DNA from 3 places in the Paenibacillus sp. FSL H8-0259 genome. Region 2 is predicted to be linked to each of the others. Evidence: riboswitches for the same ligand, from Rfam matches in the RefSeq annotation. Region 2 holds a riboswitch; each other region holds the start of a gene.
What was found. A riboswitch is a leader RNA that binds a small molecule or an ion and turns the genes downstream of it on or off. The one in region 2 is predicted to bind cyclic di-GMP.
Positions count from the first base shown of each region.

Region 1: another riboswitch for cyclic di-GMP. It lies ahead of NSU01_RS05495 (PA14 domain-containing protein); the one in region 2 lies ahead of NSU01_RS22850 (thiamine pyrophosphate-binding protein).
Region 3: another riboswitch for cyclic di-GMP. It lies ahead of NSU01_RS02050 (anti-repressor SinI family protein); the one in region 2 lies ahead of NSU01_RS22850 (thiamine pyrophosphate-binding protein).

Region 1 covers NZ_CP150147.1:1,285,767-1,289,045, reverse strand. Annotated here, with positions in the region: gene NSU01_RS05495 (PA14 domain-containing protein) at 1-1,653, opposite strand, end outside; cyclic di-GMP riboswitch class I at 1,667-1,747, opposite strand; gene NSU01_RS05490 (sugar phosphate nucleotidyltransferase) at 1,885-3,258, opposite strand.
Region 2 covers NZ_CP150147.1:5,267,472-5,270,750, forward strand. Annotated here, with positions in the region: gene NSU01_RS22845 (HAMP domain-containing methyl-accepting chemotaxis protein) at 1-1,126, shown strand, start outside; cyclic di-GMP riboswitch class I at 1,631-1,727, shown strand; gene NSU01_RS22850 (thiamine pyrophosphate-binding protein) at 1,846-3,279, shown strand, end outside.
Region 3 covers NZ_CP150147.1:473,319-476,597, forward strand. Annotated here, with positions in the region: gene NSU01_RS02045 (2-oxoglutarate dehydrogenase E1 component) at 1-1,019, opposite strand, end outside; cyclic di-GMP riboswitch class I at 1,538-1,622, shown strand; gene NSU01_RS02050 (anti-repressor SinI family protein) at 1,651-1,800, shown strand; gene NSU01_RS02055 (helix-turn-helix domain-containing protein) at 1,949-2,281, opposite strand; gene NSU01_RS02060 (TasA family protein) at 2,454-3,044, opposite strand; gene NSU01_RS02065 (TasA family protein) at 3,114-3,279, opposite strand, start outside.

The DNA.
Region 1 (3,279 bases), 4.0 Mb from region 2:
GGCATCGCCGGCATTCTCGTAATACTCCACTTTGATATCATACAGCCGGCCTGCCTGCAGGTTTATGCTTCCTGTACGCTCGGTACCGCTCTGTTTGGTCCAGCTGTCGATTACAGCTGTGCCGTCAATATAGACGCGGATACCATCATCGGATGTAGTGATAATCTGATAGGTTTCACTGAAAGAAGGTTTGATCTGACCCGTCCAGCGTATGGAGAAGCTATCCACTCCAAGCTTGGCATCCGGCGCTGCCTGGCGCCAGTTAAAGTTCAGCAGCGCATCATTCCGGACCAGAACCGGAGTGCCCGAAAGCGTCATGTTCTTGTAGTATTCTCCCTGAAGACCATTCTGAACGACGGGGGCCGTCACAGAATCATTGGAAGCAGGGGGCGGCGTCAGTATCGGTATTGGCATTGCAGTCTGTACCGGCGCTGGTGTTGCTGTTGGAACTGGCGTTGGCGTTGCTGTCGGTACCGGCGTTGGTGTTGCTGTTGGTACTGGCGTTGGTGTTGCTGTTGGTACCGGCGTTGGTGTTGCTGTTGGTACTGGCGTTGCTGTCGGTTCCGGCGTTGGCGTTGCTGTTGGTTTCGGCGTCGCCGTAGCAAATGTGCCTGCTTTATAATCGTCCCGGGTCACAGTATAGCTGTCGCTCATGAAACCTTTGATGGTAGCAACTGTGTTGGTTTCATACAGCATTTTTCCCCAGCTCATCATATATACCCAATTTTTCTGTGAGAGTTGCAGCTTTGCTGTGCTTGGCATTTGTCCATTCTCGCCAATGGCAATCGGTTTGCCATTCGCAAGTGCGAGCAGGCTGTCATGATATTTATTCATATAATCGTTCTCATATATATCTGCCGCGAGTACATCCACCTTGTCAGCCCCCGGGTAGGTCAGCGCATAAGGATCAGACCAGGCATTGGGTGCATTGGGGTTCCATACCCACAGCAGGTTGTTTAATTTATGAACGTTTACGAAACGGTCATACATAATATTCCAAAGCGCAGCAAAGTTATTTTTCTTCCCCCACCAGAACCAGTCACCGTTCATTTCGTGGTAAGGTCTCCAGAGTACGGGAACACCAGCATCCCGCAGGCTTTTAAGTGAAACTGCCACTTTGTCCAGATCTGCAATCAATGCAGTGTACTGTGTTGTACCCGGAGTAATATATTTATTGAATTCCGCCTGGCTCAGCGGTTTCTGAACATTGGACCAGAGGTATGCGGTACCGGGCAGATTCTCATGAAAAGTCATGGCTACAATGCCGCCGCCCTTATACCAGTTGATCGCGCTGTTCACAACATTTCTGCGTTGCGCCGCTGCTGTACTTTCCGATTGCCCGCTGATTACGCCCAGTTCATAGCCGTGAAGAGCAGCATATTGTCCGCTGGTTCCTTTCAGCTTGTTGCTGAATTCGTCCGGACTTTCCAGATAGTCATGTTGGCCGGTAATAATGCCTTTTCCAGTGATAGAATACAGATCATCCAGCAATCTGACTGCTTCGGTTGAAGCCTCCGGATTAACGGGCGCTTTGGAACTAGACGCAGCTTCTGCAGATGAAGGCATTCCGCCGAGTCCCAGAGGTACTGCAGTCAATAAAAGGGCCAGAGACAGCACAGTGCACAGCAAACGAGACTTACGGTAAGTTATCAAAATCCATCTTCCTTTCGGTAGCCAGGCTGCCACTCTTGCGAAGGCCCTATAGCTTTGCGTCCCTATCTTTCGATTAGGTTTGCCTTTGTCGTATTGGAAGGATTAATCCCTCTTACCGTAAGTATCGTCCCTATTTAGTTTTAATTTAGAGCAAAAATGAATTTTTCTTAATAAATGGTTCTTAATACCTGTTTTGGATTTGTAACAATTGGTTATATAGATAGATTAGACCTATGAAATGAATTGCTGCAAGGCGATATCTTCCCAATCCAAGGTGATTCGGATGTTATCTTCCTCCACCAGCTCAGAGCCGGTCTGCACTTCGATAAATTCCATATCTGTCAATGCCAGGATCGCATGCTTGGTGCCTTCCGGAATCCGTACGACATCCCCCGCCTTCACATTATGCATTTTCTCATTGAGCACAATGCTGGCTTCACCGCTGACAATGGTCCAGATTTCACTGCGTTTGTGATGCAGCTGATAGCTGATATTTTTACCTTCAGAGATAAAGATTCGCTTCGTCAGCACCTCATTGCCTTCCGCATATTTCACATAATCAATTACCTTGTAGTGGCCCCAGCGGCGTTCTTCGTACATCGGTCTTTGTTCAAAAGATTTCAGCACTTCTTTAATGCGCGGGCTCTCCGCCTTGTGCGTAACCAGAATTCCGTCCGGGCTGGCGGCGATAATCAGATCCTTCGCTCCGATCACGGTGATCGGAATGTCCAGCTCGTTGATCAGGCAGGTGCCTTCGGAATCTGCAGTGACGAAGCCTTTGCCGACATGATTGCTGGTCATTTCTTCAGTCAGCGTGTTCCAAGTGCCCAGATCCTTCCAGAATCCGGCGTAAGGCTGAACCACGATATTCTCTTCTTTTTCCACCACTTCGTAATCAAAACTGATGGAAGCCAGCAGTTTATACTGCTTCTGCAGTTCCTCATAGTTCAGCGGCAGTCCTTTGCGCTGCAGAATATCCAGCAGATAACCTAGACGGAAAGCAAACACGCCGCAGTTCCAGAGCGCGTTCCGGCTGATCAGCTCCTCAGCCTGCTTGCGGTCCGGCTTCTCCTGGAAGTGGCTCACCTGCAGATACCCGCTCGCCCCCGCTTCGGCGCTGGTAGGAATGATATAGCCGTATTTCTCGGAGGCATGCTCCGGAACTACGCCCATCAGCGCCAGATTGGCGCCGCTCTCCAGCATCGTGCTCTCCAGCTGCAGAACGGTTTCGAAGAAGGACGACTCCACATAAGGATCGACGGGCAGGATGGCTACCGTCTCGCTTGGTGAAACACCGGCGACCGAATACAGATAAGCTGCTGTCAGTGCGATGGCAGGGAAGGTATCGCGCCGCTCCGGCTCAACGATAATCGGCACCCCGCTGCCCAGCTGGCTCTGAATCATCTCTACCTGGCTGCGGCCGGTAGCCAGGTAGGACGATTCCGCCATCCCTGTCTCCTGCAGCTGTCTCCATACCCGCTGTACCATGGATTCCGGTTCACCTGCCGGGCTTTCCAGTACTTTCAGAAATTGCTTCGAACGTGAATCATTGGACAAAGGCCAGAGCCGTTTACCAGAACCGCCTGATAGAAGTACTAGTTTCATAAGTGAACCCTCCTAAGTTTA
Region 2 (3,279 bases):
TATTCTGATTGCGGTATTGGCTGCACTGACCTACCCGCTTGCGCGCTTCATTGAGAGAACGCTTACATCTTCATTTGAGGATATCTCCAATGTGACGCATACAATCGCCAAAGGCGACTTCACCAGCCGTGCAGACGAGAACGGATCAATGGGCGACATCAGCCGCTCCTTCAACACTATGATCGATAAATTGAAGAAGATCCTAACCGACGCTTCGCAGCTTACCCGCCAGGTTATGGATGCCAGCCGGGGTATTGAGGACAAGAACCAGAACCTGAAGATTGTAATGGCACAGGTAGCCTCCTCTTCCAACGAACTTGCCCTGGGTGCGAATGAAATCTCGGTGGATATTGCCGATATGACGGAATCGATCAAAGATATCGAAACCAAAGTCTCCAATTATACAAACTCTACCAAGGAAATGAATAAACGCTCCGCCCATACACTGGAGCTGGTTGAAAAGGGACGCCAGTCCGTGGACACTCAAGCCGAAGGCATGCGGAAGAATATCCAGGCTACACAAAAAGTAGCAGATACGATCGAAGCGCTCTCACAGAATGCCCGCGGCATTACCATGATCACCAAGACCATCACGGAAATTGCCGAACAAACCAATCTTTTGTCGCTTAACGCCTCAATTGAAGCTGCACGTGCAGGTGAGCACGGACGCGGTTTCGCAGTTGTAGCCCAGGAGGTCCGCAAGCTTGCCGAAGAATCAACCGCCTCCACCAAGGAAGTGTTCGGGCTGGTACGCAGCATCGAGGCCGATATCAAGCAGGCTATCGATAACATCGCTATTAATGAAGAGGTTGTTCAGGTGCAGAACGAGATGATAACGGAGACAGCACATATTTTCGCGCAGATCGTACATAGCGTGCAATACATAACCGAGCAGATCTCCTCCTTCTCCGCAGAGAGTGATCTGATGCTGGAGAGTGCGCTCAAGATCTCCGGGGCGATCGAGAATATCTCGGCCATTACCCAGGAGACGGCAGCAGGTACCGAGGAGGTATCTGCGGCGATGAACGAACAAATTCATGCCCTGCAGTCCGTAGCAGAAGAGACCGAGAAGATGACACAATCTGTCTTCCAGCTGCAAAAAACAATCCATATTTTCAAATTCTAGCAGCAGCCCCAAGAGACCATTTCCGCAGAGCAGTATGCGGGAAGGGTCTCTTTTTGGCATGGAAAAAGCAGATTGTAATGTAATATTCACAAAGTGTTAAAATAGTGCATAACCCTAAAATAACGCCTTTGCACTTCTTTACTGCTAATTCTTTATTACTAATAAACTAACATTATTTTAAATTTTAATCACCTATTTCTTAAGACCTATTTCTAGGTTCTCCCAGCCTATAATTCTAATACATCTGCATAGTTTCAGGAGGTTCCTACGATGTTATGAGGCTTATGGCTTATGCAGATTAAATTCTGCTCTTTTTCTGCATTTGCATTATAAGACTTTGGTCTTCCAGACGCATCCATTTTCAAAAGTTTGAATATCTAATATTTCATCTCCTATTACATCTGAATATTCGCCAAATTTCGCGTTTTGCTGCAAACGGCTTATTGACAAAAGGCGAGCGAGGAATATATTGTAAAGGAAAATTATCCTTCGCTGTATTGATAACAACATATGAGGCAAAATTCACCGAAAGGGAATGACGCAAAGCCATGGATCTACAGTCTCACTTATCCGGTGAGATCATGACAGCCAGGTTGCTGAAAAACTATGAACGTCCGGGAATCCGCGTTCAGTTATGGTGATTCGTGCAACAGGCCTGTGCTCCTATTTCGAGTACAGGTTTTCTATTGCTAGCATACAATCAAAAAACAACTTGTGGGGTGGATGTTCTGAAGACAGTTGCAGATTATATGGCGGAAGCATTACGCGATCTTGGGGTAACACATTCTTTTGGTATTATTGGCAAGTCCATTTGTCCTATAGCTCTCAAACTTGTTGACTATGGCATTGAGTTTATTCCCGGCCGGCATGAGTCCAGCTCCGGCTTCGCAGCAGGCGGCTATGCACTGAAAACAGGCAGTCTCGGGGTTGCCTTCGGCACCTCCGGTCCAGGCGGAACGAACCTGCTAACCGCAGCAGCACACGCCAAAGCCAACAATCTCCCGGTGCTCTTCATTACCGGTCATCAGTCTATTAAAGAGCTGGGGATTCCCCAGTGTCAGGATTCCACATCCTATCTCGCCGATTTGGCGGACATGTTCAGACCGGCCACTCTTTTCAGCAAGCTGGTAGAACGCGGCGACCATTTCAGTACGATTTTCAATCATGCCCTGTCTATCGCCCTTGGTGACAAGAAAGGACCTGTTCATTTATGTATTCCGTTTGATGTTCAGACCGAGCGCCTTGAAGAATGCCGGATTGTCCTTCCGCAGCGGGAAAGGCTCGTCAGCTACGCCAACTACGAACGGGTCATTTCAGCGATCAATGCTTCCAGCAGGCCTCTGATCATTGCCGGTAAAGGGGTTAACCGCTCCGGTGCGCACAAGGAACTGGTACAGTTGGCCGAGACCTTCAACATACCTGTAGTGACCTCCCCCGGCGGTAAAGGAGCCATTGCTGCGGATCACCCGCTCTATCACGGTCCTGTGGGCGTTGGCGGATGTACGCATGGGGATGAGATGTTGAACAACAGTGATCTGTTTATCGTGCTTGGTTCGCGTCTGAGCGATATGACCATATGCAATCTTAAGAAGGAGAATCATCCGGATCAGCTGATCCAGTTTGATGTTGATCCAACCTTTGTCGGTAAAATATTGACTTCCGATACCATTTCCGTCGGCGGCGATTTGCGTGACAACCTGGAGCTGTACCTCGGCAAGATTGATCCGTCCACTATAACCAGACGTGAAATAGAGATCTCCAATCACTATACTGAAGAGCTGCCTGTGCTGTCCAAGCTCTCGCTGGCTTCGGTAATGAGCACGATGAGCGATTTGATTCCATATAACAGCAGCGTGTTTGTTGATGACGGCAGCCACGGCTTCAATGCGGTCAAATGGTTCAACGTGAAGAAACCGGGGAGCTTTGTATTTGATGCCTATTTCGCCTGCATGGGGAATTCAATCGGCATGGCCATCGGTGCCAAGGCGGCTGCGCCGGAAGAGACGGTCTTCTGCATTACCGGTGACGGCTGTTTCATGATGCTCGGAACTGAAATTAACACAGCGGTTTGCAAGAATATTCCGGTTATTTTCATCGTTGTGAACAATATGCAGCTGGATATGGCCCTTAAGGGAATGGAAAAAACAACCGGA
Region 3 (3,279 bases), 3.4 Mb from region 2:
TGGGCTGCACGCGTGAAGCCTTCAACGACCGGATTCACGAACTCGAGATGGCTCGGGTTGTTCGCAAGCGTGATGCGGGTACGCACAGTTTCGCCTTCGCGGACGGCGCGGTCGGCGCCTAGATGGTATTTCACATCCCCGCTCCAGCCATAGGTGACACCCATGGAGCCTTCGGACGGGAAGAGCTCCTTGTTCGGCGAATGATGGAATTCCGAGAAAATAATATCATAAGGTTTGCCCAGAATGTGGGCAAGCACATTAAGTCTTCCGCGGTGGGCCATACCCATCAGGATATGCTCTGCGCCGTCATGTGCGGCAGCGCGGACAATTTCATCCAGCATAGGCACGAGGGCATCATTGCCCTCCAGGCTGAAGCGCTTCTGGCCGACGAAGGTCTTATGCAGGAAGGTCTCGAACTGCTCTACCTGAATCAGGCGTTTCAGCAGCTCTTTGCGTTCCGCATGGTTCAGTGGAGCAGGCGACGTTGTGGATTCCGCCTGGCTGTTGAGCCAGCGCAGCTCACGCTCGTCATGCACATGCCCGAATTCATAGGCAATGGTCTGTGTGTAGGCCTGGCGCATTCTGTGAACGGCATCCATAGCGGTATGCACGCCCTCAGGGGCATTCTCCCAGATCAATGAAGCCGGCAGGGCATTCAGATCTTCGCGCGTCAGCTCATAGGTCTCGATCTCCAGCCATTTCGCCATCGGGTTGGTGCTCCGCTCCAGCGGATCGATATCGGCAGCCATATGGCCGTATATTCGGATGTTAGCCATTAGCTTGGAAGCTTTAACGGCTTTCCTGAGCCACTCTGTATCTCCTGAGATGGCGGGGGGAGGCGTCTTGACGGCATCCGGAGCCAGGGGAGGCGGGCCGGATACTGTGAAGAGGTCGCGGTAATGATGCTCTACGGAAGTGGGGTCCTTGACAAACTGCTCGTATTTCTCCTGAATGTAGCCCAGATTGGGACCGTAATACTTGCTCCAGACAGATTCGTTATAGGGCTCTTTGACGGCCATGAGTAGGTCCTCCTAACGGATAAACTCCACATGCGGTATATTAGGAACACCGCTTAGCGGAGCTGCGATGTTTGCGGTTTCATTCTCATCTTATTGTGCTACTTTCCGGCAGGGTAATCAATTCATACTTTCGTGCAATCCGTTCGCAAAACGGTATGATTCAGCAGGGGATTCATACGGAACAATCATAAATTTCCCGGGTGAAGCCGGAAAAATAAAATATCGTTAAAATTAATAAAAAATTAAGGGATTTAGGTGGTTGTAAATCATAGGAATGGGTAATTGTTTCTATATTGTGTTACGGGATTAATATCTATTTAGTATATTTAAACTAATTTGGACCGATTGAAGATGAATTGGAATTATTTATACAAGCTATTGGCAATTTTAGCTAAGGGTCTTCACGATTTAACATAAAAAAATTCCAGAAAACGACACACTTTTCATGTAAGATCTTGTATAATGTTATTGCGGAGAACGGTTTCATCGATTCTTTTCAGATCCTTTCATGTAAAGGGTCCAGTAAAGGGTAAACCTGCCGAAAGACAGGGGCACAAAGTCTCGGATCTAAAGTAGAAATACTATGATGGCCGGACTGCCTGGGGACGCGAAAATTCTAGGAGGAGATTTCTTGGATAAGTCCAACCAGGGGAATGACGAACTGCAGGCAGTTGATCTGGATTTAGAATGGGTGCATTTGCTAATGTCTGCTAAGCAGGCTGGCATCCAGGCAGACGAGATTCGGCGTTTTTTTACTGAAAAAGCACTCCAGGCGATGTAGGGCATTCAGCATTGTACGGATACATACAGAAGAGGGCACAGCGGTGTACACGCTGTGCCCTCTTCTGTTGGAATTTACATGTTGTTTCGGGGTCCCCGCAAAGTACCTGGGTAATCATCGAGGCTGCTGCCTCACTTTGTGGGGTATTTCAGTTATCCTTCTGCTCCAGCCGCCATTTCTGATAATCGAGAAACTCCTTGAATTCACGTTTGCTTATACCAGAGGCCATCGCATCCTGAACCAGCCTGAACCATTCTCCATCGAGAACCGGCTCTGCAGTTTCTGCAATTCCGCCATACAGTAATACGTGAATGGATACTTGGAGTGCATCGGCAATTTTTTCGATAAATTGAATGGAGGGGTTGGATTGGATATTCCGTTCGACATTACTTAAGTATGATTTCGCCACGTCAGCCTTATCCGCAAGCTCGGATAAAGAATAACCCTTCTCCAGCCGGAGCCTATGGATGCGGCTTCCCATATTATCTGACACGATTACAACGCCCTCCGTACTTTTTGTTATCAGTATAACAAAAATTCGCAAAACGGACAAAAACCCTTGTTCCTGCCAGAAGCTGGCGGGGAGAGACAAAACGGCATATCCAGCCCGGATGAGGGAGGATATGCCGTTTTGTGTATATAATTTAATAGCCTTATTTGGCTTCTCCCAAACCTTGCGTAGCATTGAATGTCCAGTTCAGCGCCAAGCCGTCACCCTGGAAGATATTCTGATCCTGGGTATTGTCAACGAATTCGAAAGCAATCTTGAAGGTTTTGGTTTGGGTAGCGGCGATGCCTCCCGGCAGTACACCCGCCGTTACGAGATCATAGCTGGAAGTGTTCTTCAGGTCCTTCAGGGAGATCTCGGACAGCACATGGCCGGCAAGCGGACCGCTGGTATAAGAGCTGTCGAGAAGTTTGATTTTGAAGTGATCTCCAAGATCCTGGCCGGCATTATCGCCCTTCGCATCAGTTACAGTGTAGCTGGTGGCCAGCGTTAGGAGTTTGATATCCAGGGTGCCGTCATTGGACAAGGTGAACGTGCGTACGGTGTAATCACCCGGTTTCAGATTGGTCAGGGCAACAGGTGTATTAAAGGAAGAGCCGAGCTTCAGCGTGCCTGCCGCGAAGGTTGCCGTGCTGGTTGCTGTGGAGCTGAAGTAAGCGAAGGTGCCCCCTCCGATTAAAGACAATCCCAGTGCTGCCGATGCTACGCCAAGACCCAATGTTTTTTTGATACCCATAATTAATTTCCTCCTCGAGTATATTATGTTTTTTTAAGATCGGTGATCAGGAATGCATATACAGATAGATTATTTGAGGGCGCCTTTTTCCTGGTTGGCTTCGAAGTTCAGGGTCAGGGCCAGTGTATCGCCTTGATAGTAGTTTTGCGGCTGGAAGGTTTCCTTGAAGGCAAACTGTACGCTCAGTTTATCTGAGGTGCCTGCTTTGATGCCCCCATTCTCTACACCAAAGATT